Linked DNA regions of Hydrogenophaga sp. SL48. The protein of the gene in region 2 interacts with the protein of the main gene of each other region in a pairwise test. Links are inferred from orthologs where the notes say so. Each region holds a gene or a part of one and is shown on either strand. Other genes may lie near its edges.

The links. Proteins that work in one complex are often made in the same cells at the same time.
Region 1: the proteins of IM738_RS22555 (region 2) and ftsZ interact in binary tests that used the Escherichia coli proteins (3 or more experiments, as listed by UniProt). The link is inferred for Hydrogenophaga sp. SL48 from one-to-one orthologs.
Region 3: the proteins of IM738_RS22555 (region 2) and ftsA interact in binary tests that used the Escherichia coli proteins (3 or more experiments, as listed by UniProt). The link is inferred for Hydrogenophaga sp. SL48 from one-to-one orthologs.

Annotation. Positions count from the first base shown.
Region 1 is NZ_CP063400.1:3,768,615-3,771,612, reverse strand. It holds ftsZ (cell division protein FtsZ), read left to right. Parts: upstream 1-894; coding sequence 895-2,103; downstream 2,104-2,998. Other genes in the region: lpxC (UDP-3-O-acyl-N-acetylglucosamine deacetylase), read left to right, coding at 2,282-2,998; ftsA (cell division protein FtsA), read left to right, coding at 1-637. UniProt on the Escherichia coli protein: Essential cell division protein that forms a contractile ring structure (Z ring) at the future cell division site. The regulation of the ring assembly controls the timing and the location of cell division.
Region 2 is NZ_CP063400.1:4,754,111-4,759,146, forward strand. What follows is about bases 878-3,649. They hold IM738_RS22555 (rod shape-determining protein), read right to left. Parts: upstream 2,900-3,649; coding sequence 1,856-2,899; downstream 878-1,855. Other genes in these bases: mreC (rod shape-determining protein MreC), read right to left, coding at 878-1,802; gatC (Asp-tRNA(Asn)/Glu-tRNA(Gln) amidotransferase subunit GatC), read left to right, coding at 3,163-3,462; gatA (Asp-tRNA(Asn)/Glu-tRNA(Gln) amidotransferase subunit GatA), read left to right, coding at 3,459-3,649. Outside these bases: mrdA (penicillin-binding protein 2), read right to left, coding at 1-133; rod shape-determining protein MreD, read right to left, coding at 334-864; more of mreC, read right to left, coding at 861-877; more of gatA, read left to right, coding at 3,650-4,955; Asp-tRNA(Asn)/Glu-tRNA(Gln) amidotransferase subunit GatB, read left to right, coding at 4,958-5,036. UniProt on the Escherichia coli protein: Forms membrane-associated dynamic filaments that are essential for cell shape determination. Acts by regulating cell wall synthesis and cell elongation, and thus cell shape.
Region 3 is NZ_CP063400.1:3,770,091-3,772,890, forward strand. It holds ftsA (cell division protein FtsA), read right to left. Parts: upstream 2,116-2,800; coding sequence 886-2,115; downstream 1-885. Other genes in the region: ftsZ (cell division protein FtsZ), read right to left, coding at 1-628; IM738_RS17865 (cell division protein FtsQ/DivIB), read right to left, coding at 2,129-2,800. UniProt on the Escherichia coli protein: Essential cell division protein that assists in the assembly of the Z ring. May serve as the principal membrane anchor for the Z ring.

The DNA.
Region 1 (2,998 bases), 990 kb from region 2 along the record:
CGAAAAGGAACTGGGCGTGGCGCTGGTGGACATCGGCGCGGGCACCACCGACGTGGCGATCTTCGCCGGCGGCGCGATCCGCCACACGGCGGTGATCCCGATCGCGGGCGACCTGATCACCAGCGACATCGCCATGGCGCTGCGCACGCCCACCAAGGACGCCGAAGACATCAAGGTCGAACACGGCTGCGCCAAGCAGTTGCTGGCCGACCCGGACCAGCAGGTGGAAGTGCCCGGCCTGGGCGACCGCGGCCCGCGCATGCTCAGCCGCCAGGCGCTGGCGGGCGTGATCGAGCCCCGGGTGGAAGAGATCTTTGCGCTGGTGCAGCAGGTGATCCGCGACTCGGGTTTCGAAGAGGTGCTGTCGTCGGGCATCGTGCTCACGGGCGGCAGCGCGGTCATGCCGGGCATGGTCGAGCTGGGCGAGGACATCTTCCTCAAGCCCGTTCGCCGGGGCATGCCGCACTACGCCTCGGCGCTGTCCGACATGGTGGCCCAGCCGCGCGCGGCGACGGTCATGGGCCTGCTGGAAGAGGCACGGATCGCCCGGGTGCGCGGGCACAAGGTGGCGCAGAAGGCGGGCTCCATGCAGAGCGCGCTGGACCGCATGAAAAACTGGTTTGTGGGGACATTCTGATGAATCGACTGATCACCCCTGCGCCGCGCCTGCAGCGCGTCACCCCCTCAAGGGGGCGGCACTGGTCGCCTGGCAAAGCCAGTTCGACGGTGCCCTGGTCGTTGCGCCCCCTCACCCGACCGAAATGTCGATCCCGATGCACCGATTGCACCGGACCGCCTGGCTGAGGCGCCTCACAGCACAACGAACCGAATCCGATTTTTGAATTGAAACAACGCCCGGCACCCAGCGGTCAAGGGCACACCCAGGAGAGCAACATGAGCATCGAAATGATTGAAGTCGAGGAATTCAACGCAGGCACGCAGATCAAGGTGATCGGCGTGGGTGGTGGTGGTGGCAACGCGGTGGACCACATGATTTCCCGCCACGTGCAGGGCGTGGAGTTCATCTGCGCCAACACCGATGCGCAGGCGCTCACCCGCAGCGCTGCCGGCCGCACCATCCAGCTCGGTGCGAGCGGCCTGGGCGCGGGCAGCAAGCCCGAGAAGGGCCGCGAGGCCGCCGAACTCGCGATCGACGAAATCCGCACCGCCATCGACGGCGCGCACATGCTCTTCATCACCGCCGGCATGGGCGGCGGCACCGGCACCGGCGCCGCCCCCGTGATCGCCCGCGTGGCCAAGGAAATGGGCATCCTGACCGTGGGCGTGGTCACCAAACCCTTCGACTTCGAAGGCGGCAAGCGCATGCAGAACGCCGATGCGGGCCTGGCCGAACTCGAAGCCAATGTGGACTCGCTGATCGTGGTGCTCAACGACAAGTTGCTTGAAGTGCTGGGCGACGACGTGACACAGGACGATGCCTTCGCCCATGCCAACGACGTGTTGAAAAACGCGGTGGGCGGCATTGCCGAGATCATCAACGAGTACGGCAACGTGAACGTCGACTTCGAAGACGTGCGCACCGTGATGGGCGAACCCGGCAAGGCCATGATGGGCACCGCCGTGGCCGCCGGCCCCGACCGCGCACGCATTGCCGCCGAGCAGGCCGTGGCCTGCCCGTTGCTGGAAGGCATCGACCTCTCGGGCGCCAAGGGTGTGCTGGTGCTGGTCACCGCCGCCAAGGGTTCGCTCAAGCTGTCGGAATCCAAGCTGGCCATGAACACGATCCGCGCCTACGCTTCGCCGGACGCGCACGTGATCTACGGCGCAGCCTACGACGACGAGCTGGGCGACGAGATGCGCGTCACCGTGGTCGCCACCGGCCTGAGCCGCCAGGGCGTCCGCCGCACCGCGCCCCCGCTGCAGGTGCTGCGCACCGGCACCGACAACACGCCGTTCAACGTGCCGACGATGAACACACCCGTGGGCACGTCAGGCGCCAGCCAGCCCGACTACCACTCCATGGCCGTGCCCAGCGTGTGGCGCACCAACCGCACCCAGGCGGCGGCCAAGGTGGACGCGCTGGCGTCGGGCGGCATGGACGACTTCGAGATCCCGGCTTTCCTGCGCAAGCAGGCAGATTGAGCAGGTGCCCCCCCCGCGCCGCCTGCGGCGTCACCCCCCAGTGGGCAACACCTGCGGCCCGGCGAAGCCGGTTCTGCGGTGTTCCCGAAGGGGCACTGCTGGCGAAGCGTTTGGGGGCAATCGCCGGGATAGTTTTTCTGGTCAGCGCGTTTTCGCCCGCGAAACTTAAAATCACCGGATGCTTGCTCAACGCACCCTGAAATCTCTCACCAAAGCCGTTGGCGTCGGTCTGCACAGCGGTCAGCGCGTGGAGCTGACGCTGCGGCCGGCCGCGCCCGACACCGGCATCGTGTTCCGCCGCGTCGATCTGCCCGAGCCGGTGGAGATTCCGGTGAACGCCGACGCCGTGTCCGACACGCGCATGGCATCGACCATCTCCAACGGTGGCGTGAAGGTGCAGACCATCGAGCACATCATGAGTGCCGCCGCCGGGCTGGGGCTGGACAACCTGTACGTGGACATCACGGCCGAAGAGGTTCCGATCCTGGATGGCTCCTCGGCCTCGTTCGTTTACCTGCTTCAGAGCGCCGGCATCGCCATGCAGAAGGCGCCCAAGCGCTTCATCCGGCTCAAACGGCCGGTGGAGGTGCGCGAGGGTGAGGGCCGCACGCTCAAATGGGCGCGGCTGGACCCGTTCCATGGCTACAAGCTGGCCTTCGAGATCGAGTTCGACCACCCGGCGGTGAATTCCAGCGGCCAGCGCGTGGAGTTCGACATGGGCAGCGGACGTTATGCGCGCGAGATCGCCCGGGCCCGCACCTTCGGTTTCACCCGCGATGTCGAGATGATGCGGTCCCACGGGCTGGCGCTCGGCGGGGGGCTGGACAACGCCATCGTGATGGACGATGTGAAGGTGCTCAACGCCGACGGCCTGCGGTACCAGGACGAGTTCGTC
Region 2 (5,036 bases):
CATGGCGCAGCACCTGCAGGTACACCATGCGCGCGGCCACCAGGCCAAACGCAAACACCACCGCCAGCCCCGCCACCAGCACCCGGGTGCGGAACTGCGCCAGGTCGGCTTCGACGTTGCGAAGTTCAGTCAAAGGACAAGCCCCCACACTCCACCGCTGCGCGGGTCGTTGCCCCCCAAGGGGGTCGTTTCGCCTTGGGGCGGCCCGGCGGAGAAACGTGTCCGGCGCGGGAAGTTTTCACGCCAGGATGCGGTGGAACCGGCTTTGCCGGGCCACTCGCATCGCCCCCCTTGAGGGGGGAGACGCCGAAGGCGGCGCAGGGGGTGTTCCATCTAGAGCGGCCGGTTGTCGTCGGGGTTGGGCGCGCGGCGCTGAGGCGCGAGCAGCATCACGCTGGCCACCGGCCAGAGCGCGGCGTCGATCACCGGCGCCAGCAGGTAAGACCAGCCCGGAAAGGCGCCCCCCGCGATCATGCCGACCAGCAACTCCAGCAGGTGCGCCGCGAAAAACAGCGGCAGCACCTGCACCGCCTGGGTCGGCACGCCGAACCACAGCAGGCGCCGGTGCATGAAGACCGAGGCGTAGCCGAGCACCGTGTAGGCGAGCGCATGCTGGCCCAGCAAGGCGCCCTGGTGCACATCCATGGTCAACCCGAACAGGAAGGCCACGCCCACGCTCACGCGCAGGGGCTGGTGCACGCTCCAGAACACCAGCACCACCGCCAGAAGGTCAGGCACCCAGGCGCCTCGACCCCACAGACCCATGTTCATGACCATGTTCAACAGCAGGGCCACGAACAGGCTGAACCAGATGAAGGCGGGGTTGGCGGGCAGCAGCAGCTGCTGTCCGGGGCGCATGATCATGGCGCGCTCCTCGCATTGGCCGTGTCGCTGGCCGGGCGCCGGGGTTTGGCGGCGGCATCCGGCAGCGGCGACGGCGGCAGGCCCTGACCCACGGGGGTGAGCACCAGCACATGCAGCGCACCCTGCACGCGCGCGAGCGGCGTGCAGTTGATGCGGGTGAACGACGATTCGGCGCGGCGCTCGACGCGGGCGATTTTCGCGACCGGGAGGCCAGCTGGGTAGACGCCATCGACACCGCTGGTGGTGAGCAGGTCGCCTTCGGCGATGTCGGCATTGGACAGCGTGTAGCGCAACTCCATGCCATCGCCGTCCACCCCGGGCTGGCCGTAGACCACACTGCGCACGCCGGTGCGCGAGTTGAGCACGGGGATCGCCTGATCGCGGTCGATCAGCAGCGTCACCTCCGACACCAGCGGGTAGACGCGCGTCACCTGCCCCAGCACGCCGCTGTCGTCGATGACGGGCGAGCCCGCCACCACGCCGTGGGTCTGCCCCCGGTCGATCACGACCTTGCGCGAGTACGGGTCGGCCGCGTCGTAGAGCACCTGGGCGCCGGTGGTGGGCGTGGTGATGCGCTCGCGCATCACCAGCAGCTCGCGCAGGCGCCGGTTTTCCAGCTCGAGTTGTTCGAGCTGCAGGGAGCGTTCAGCCTGCGACGCCAGCTTCTTCTGGGCCAGGGCTTCATTCTGCTGGGCCTGGTGCAGGCTGGTGAAATAACCGCCCGCCTGACCGACCGCTTCAATGGGCTGCAGCACCAGCCACTGCACCGGGTACAGCGCCGTGGCCAGCGCGCTGCGCAGCGGCGCGGTGACGCCGAAGCGCGTGTCCGCCACCATCAGGAACAGCGCCACGGCGCTGAAGACCATCAGTTTGGACAGGGCCGATGGCCCCTGTTTGAAGAACGGGGGAGGCGTGCGGTCCAGGGTGCCCAGTGGCATGGATGGGTGGGCTCGCTAGGGCGTGATTGGAGCCGGGAACCGGCGCCGTGCCTTTATTCGCTGGTGAAGATGGTGCCCAGGCGCTCCATGCGCTCCAGGGCCATGCCGCAACCGCGCACCACGCAGGTCAGCGGCTCTTCGGCCACCAGCACCGGCAGGCCGGTTTCTTCGGCCAGCAGGCGGTCCAGGTCGCGCAGCAGCGCACCGCCACCGGTCAGCATCATGCCGCGCTCGGCGATGTCGGCACCCAGCTCGGGCGGCGTCTGTTCGAGCGCGCTCTTCACGGCCGTGACGATGTTGTTCAGCGGGTCGGTCAGCGCTTCGAGGATTTCGTTGCTGGAGATGGTGAAGCTGCGCGGCACGCCTTCGGAGAGGTTGCGGCCCTTGACTTCCATTTCCTTGACTTCGGAGCCCGGGAAAGCCGAACCGATGTTCTTCTTGATCGCTTCGGCCGTGGGCTCGCCGATCAGCATGCCGTAGTTGCGGCGGATGTAGGCAATGATGGCTTCGTCGAAACGGTCGCCGCCCACGCGCACACTGCCTTTGTAGACCATGCCGCCCAGCGAGATCACGCCCACTTCGGTGGTGCCGCCGCCGATGTCGACCACCATGGAGCCCGAGGCGTCCGACACGGGCAGACCGGCGCCGATGGCCGCGGCCATGGGTTCTTCGATCAGGTAGACCTCGGAAGCACCGGCGCCCAGGGCCGATTCGCGGATGGCGCGGCGCTCGACCTGGGTCGAACCGCAGGGCACGCAGATGATGATGCGCGGGCTCGGCTTGAACATCGAGCGCGGGTGCACCATCTTGATGAACTGCTTGAGCATCTGCTCGGTGACGGTGAAGTCGGCGATCACGCCGTCTTTCATCGGGCGGATGGCTTCGATGTTGCCGGGCACCTTGCCCAGCATGGCCTTGGCTTCCTTGCCGACGGCCTGGATCGTTTTCTTGCCCTGGGGGCCGCCTTCGTGGCGGATCGACACCACCGAGGGTTCGTCGAGCACGATGCCCTTGCCGCGAACGTAGATGAGGGTGTTGGCGGTGCCAAGGTCAATGGCCAGGTCGGTCGAAAACTGCCGACGGAACGCTTCAAACATGGTGAAAAAATCCTGTGGGGCACGACCGCCGCTTCGTGCGGTCATCGCCAGGTGCTGGACGGGAGGTCGGGGCTTTAAGTCTTTGATTCAGCGGCGAAAAGCGTGCTGGAACGGGTTCTGCCGCTAAACCTTGGATAATACCGTATCCCCTGTGCATAACTGTGCCGCCCGAAGGGGCCAACCATCACTTTACAGGCCGTTTCAGGGGCATTTCGGTCCCCAACAGCCCGTTTCTTTCCACTTACACCGGTTCCCGTCCTGCCATGTCCCTGACCTTGTCCGACATCGGGCGCATCGCCAATCTGGCGCGCCTTGAACTCTCCGGGCCCCAAAGCGAGCGCATGCTGGGCCAGCTCAACGGCTTCTTCGACATCGTTGACCAGATGAACGCGGTGGACACCACCGGCGTGGAGCCGCTGGCCCACCCCACCGCCGTGATCGACCACGTGAGCCTGCGTCTGCGCCCGGACGTGGCCAGCGAACCCAACAACCGCGAAGCCAACCAGAGGAGCGCCCCCGCCGTTGAGCGCGGCCTGTTCCTCGTGCCGAAAGTGATCGAATGAGTTCCAAGCAGATCCATGAGATGGGCGTGGCCGAACTGGCTGGCGCCATCGCCGACAAGACAACGTCCGCCGCCGAGGCGGCGCAAGCCCTGCTGGCGCGCGCGAAGCAGCACGCTGGGCTGGGCGCCTACCTGGCGTTCAACGAAGACCTGACGCTCGCGCAGGCGAAGGCCGCCGACGCGCGTGTGGCTGCGGGCGAACGCGGCCCGCTGCTCGGCGTGCCGCTGGCGCACAAGGACATCTTCGTCACCCAGGGCTTTCCCTCCACCGCCGGCAGCAAGATGCTGGCCGGTTACCAGAGCCCGTTCGACGCCACCGTGGTGAGCCAGCTCGCCGCCGCCGGCGCCGTGACCCTGGGCAAGCTCAACTGCGACGAGTTCGCCATGGGCTCGGGCAACGACAACTCGGCCTACGCGCCGGTGCACAACCCCTGGGACACGGCCCGCGTGCCCGGCGGCTCCTCGGGCGGCTCGGCCGCCGCCGTGGCCGCTCGCCTGGTGCCCGCCGCCACCGGCACCGACACCGGCGGCTCGATCCGCCAGCCCGCCAGCTTCACCGGCATCACCGGCATCAAGCCCACCTACGGCCGTTGTTCGCGCTACGGCATGGTGGCCTTCGCCTCCAGCCTCGATCAGGCCGGTCCGATGGCGCGCAGCGCCGCCGACTGCGCCACGCTGCTGACGGCGATGGCCGGCCCCGACATCGACCGCGATTCCACCAGCCTCGACCACCCGGCCGAGGACTACACGCGCTTGCTGGGCCAGCCGCGCGAAGGAGCCAGCGCTGCTCAGCCGCTCAAGGGCTTGCGCATCGGCCTGCCGAAAGAGTTCTTTGGCGAAGGTTGCGCGCCCGACGTGCTGGCCGCCGTGCGCGCCGCGTTGTCCGAATATCAAAAGCTCGGCGCCACGCTGGTCGACATCTCGCTGCCGCGCACCGAGCTGTCCATCCCGGTCTACTACATCATCGCGCCGGCCGAAGCGTCGTCCAACCTCAGCCGCTTTGACGGCGTGAAGTTCGGTCACCGCGCCGCCAAGTTCGACGACCTGGCCGACATGTACAAGAAGTCGCGCAGCGAAGGCTTCGGGCCCGAGGCGCAGCGCCGCATCATGATCGGCACCTATGTGCTGAGCCACGGTTACTACGACGCGTACTACCTCAAGGCGCAACAGATCCGCCGCCTGATCGCTCAGGACTTCCAGAGTGCCTTTGCGCAGTGCGACGTGATCGCCGGCCCGGTGGCGCCCACGGTGGCCTGGAAGATCGGCGAGAAGAGCGACGACCCGGTCGCCAACTACCTGGCCGACATCTACACCCTGTCCACCTCGCTGGCCGGCCTGCCGGGCATGAGCGTGCCGGCCGGTTTCGGCGCTGCGAACATGCCGGTGGGCCTGCAACTGGTGGGCAACTATTTCAAGGAAGGTGAATTGCTGCAGACCGCGCACGCCTTCCAGCAGGCCACCGACTGGCACACCCGCACGCCTTCGGGATTCTGATCATGAGCAACACAAGCAAATCCCTCCTGGTGCAAGGCTACGAAGTCGTGATCGGCTTCGAGACCCACGCCCAGCTCGCCA
Region 3 (2,800 bases), 980 kb from region 2 along the record:
CGACGTTCACGTTGCCGTACTCGTTGATGATCTCGGCAATGCCGCCCACCGCGTTTTTCAACACGTCGTTGGCATGGGCGAAGGCATCGTCCTGTGTCACGTCGTCGCCCAGCACTTCAAGCAACTTGTCGTTGAGCACCACGATCAGCGAGTCCACATTGGCTTCGAGTTCGGCCAGGCCCGCATCGGCGTTCTGCATGCGCTTGCCGCCTTCGAAGTCGAAGGGTTTGGTGACCACGCCCACGGTCAGGATGCCCATTTCCTTGGCCACGCGGGCGATCACGGGGGCGGCGCCGGTGCCGGTGCCGCCGCCCATGCCGGCGGTGATGAAGAGCATGTGCGCGCCGTCGATGGCGGTGCGGATTTCGTCGATCGCGAGTTCGGCGGCCTCGCGGCCCTTCTCGGGCTTGCTGCCCGCGCCCAGGCCGCTCGCACCGAGCTGGATGGTGCGGCCGGCAGCGCTGCGGGTGAGCGCCTGCGCATCGGTGTTGGCGCAGATGAACTCCACGCCCTGCACGTGGCGGGAAATCATGTGGTCCACCGCGTTGCCACCACCACCACCCACGCCGATCACCTTGATCTGCGTGCCTGCGTTGAATTCCTCGACTTCAATCATTTCGATGCTCATGTTGCTCTCCTGGGTGTGCCCTTGACCGCTGGGTGCCGGGCGTTGTTTCAATTCAAAAATCGGATTCGGTTCGTTGTGCTGTGAGGCGCCTCAGCCAGGCGGTCCGGTGCAATCGGTGCATCGGGATCGACATTTCGGTCGGGTGAGGGGGCGCAACGACCAGGGCACCGTCGAACTGGCTTTGCCAGGCGACCAGTGCCGCCCCCTTGAGGGGGTGACGCGCTGCAGGCGCGGCGCAGGGGTGATCAGTCGATTCATCAGAATGTCCCCACAAACCAGTTTTTCATGCGGTCCAGCGCGCTCTGCATGGAGCCCGCCTTCTGCGCCACCTTGTGCCCGCGCACCCGGGCGATCCGTGCCTCTTCCAGCAGGCCCATGACCGTCGCCGCGCGCGGCTGGGCCACCATGTCGGACAGCGCCGAGGCGTAGTGCGGCATGCCCCGGCGAACGGGCTTGAGGAAGATGTCCTCGCCCAGCTCGACCATGCCCGGCATGACCGCGCTGCCGCCCGTGAGCACGATGCCCGACGACAGCACCTCTTCGAAACCCGAGTCGCGGATCACCTGCTGCACCAGCGCAAAGATCTCTTCCACCCGGGGCTCGATCACGCCCGCCAGCGCCTGGCGGCTGAGCATGCGCGGGCCGCGGTCGCCCAGGCCGGGCACTTCCACCTGCTGGTCCGGGTCGGCCAGCAACTGCTTGGCGCAGCCGTGTTCGACCTTGATGTCTTCGGCGTCCTTGGTGGGCGTGCGCAGCGCCATGGCGATGTCGCTGGTGATCAGGTCGCCCGCGATCGGGATCACCGCCGTGTGGCGGATCGCGCCGCCGGCGAAGATCGCCACGTCGGTGGTGCCCGCGCCGATGTCCACCAGCGCCACGCCCAGTTCCTTTTCGTCGTCGGTCAGCACCGCCTGGCTGGAGGCCAGCGGGTTGAGCATGAGCTGGTCCACCTCCAGGCCGCAGCGGCGCACGCACTTGATGATGTTTTCGGCCGCGCTCTGCGCGCCAGTGACGATGTGCACCTTGGCTTCGAGCCGGATGCCGCTCATGCCGATGGGCTCTTTCACCTCCTGGCCGTCGATCACGAACTCCTGCGGCTCGACCAGCAGCAGGCGCTGGTCGGTGGAGATGTTGATGGCCTTGGCGGTCTCGATCACGCGCGCCACGTCGGCCTGGGTCACCTCGCGGTCCTTGATCGCCACCATGCCGCTGCTGTTGATGCCGCGGATGTGGCTGCCGGTGATGCCGGTGTAGACGCGGGCGATGCGGCAGTCGGCCATCAGCTCGGCCTCTTTCAGCGCCTGCTGGATGCTCTGCACGGTGGCGTCGATGTTGACGACCACGCCGCGCTTGAGGCCGTGGCTGGCGGACACACCCAGACCGGCGAGCTTGAGCTCGCCCGTGGTCTGGACCTCGGCCACCACCACCATGATCTTGGCGGTGCCAATGTCCAGTCCCACCACCAAATCCTTGTATTCCTTGGCCATGATCGTTTTCTGTTCAGCGGGTTGGTGTTGGTTTCTTGGGGTCGTCTTCGGTCACCGTGGTCACGCCCTGCACACGCAGCGCGTAGCCATTGGGGTAACGCAGGTCCACGGTCTGCAGCGCACCGGGGTAGCGCTGGGTCAGCTGGCCCAGGGTGGCGGTGAAGCGGCGGGTGCGCTCCAGCAGGTCTTCGGGCGTGCCGCGGCCCAGCTCGATGCGGGCGCCGTTGTCGAGCTCGGCGCGCCAGTTGCCGCGCTCGTTGAGCTCCAGCCGCACCAGGCCCATCTCCAGCCGGCCCAGTTCGGCCGACAGCGTCTGGTACAGCGCCCACACCTGTGGCGCCTGCTCCACCGGACCGGCCAGCTCGGGCAGGCCGTCGCCATCGTCGGGGCTCGCCTCGAACACCTCGCCCAGGCGGCTGACCAGTTGGCCCGACCCGGCCTGGCCCCACCACGCCACCGCCTGGTGCTCTTCCAGCGTGACCCGCAGGCGGTTCGGAAACTCGCGCTGCACCCGCGCCTCGCGCACCCAGGGCACGGTCTGGAACAGGGCCCGCACCAGCTGCAGGTCGACGGTGAGGAAGCTGGCGCTCAGCTGCTTGCGCATCTGGGCGGCGAGCTGGGCGCGCAGCCCCACCGCGTTCTGGTGAGACACCTCGCCCTGCACGGTGATGGCGCGCAGGTTCCA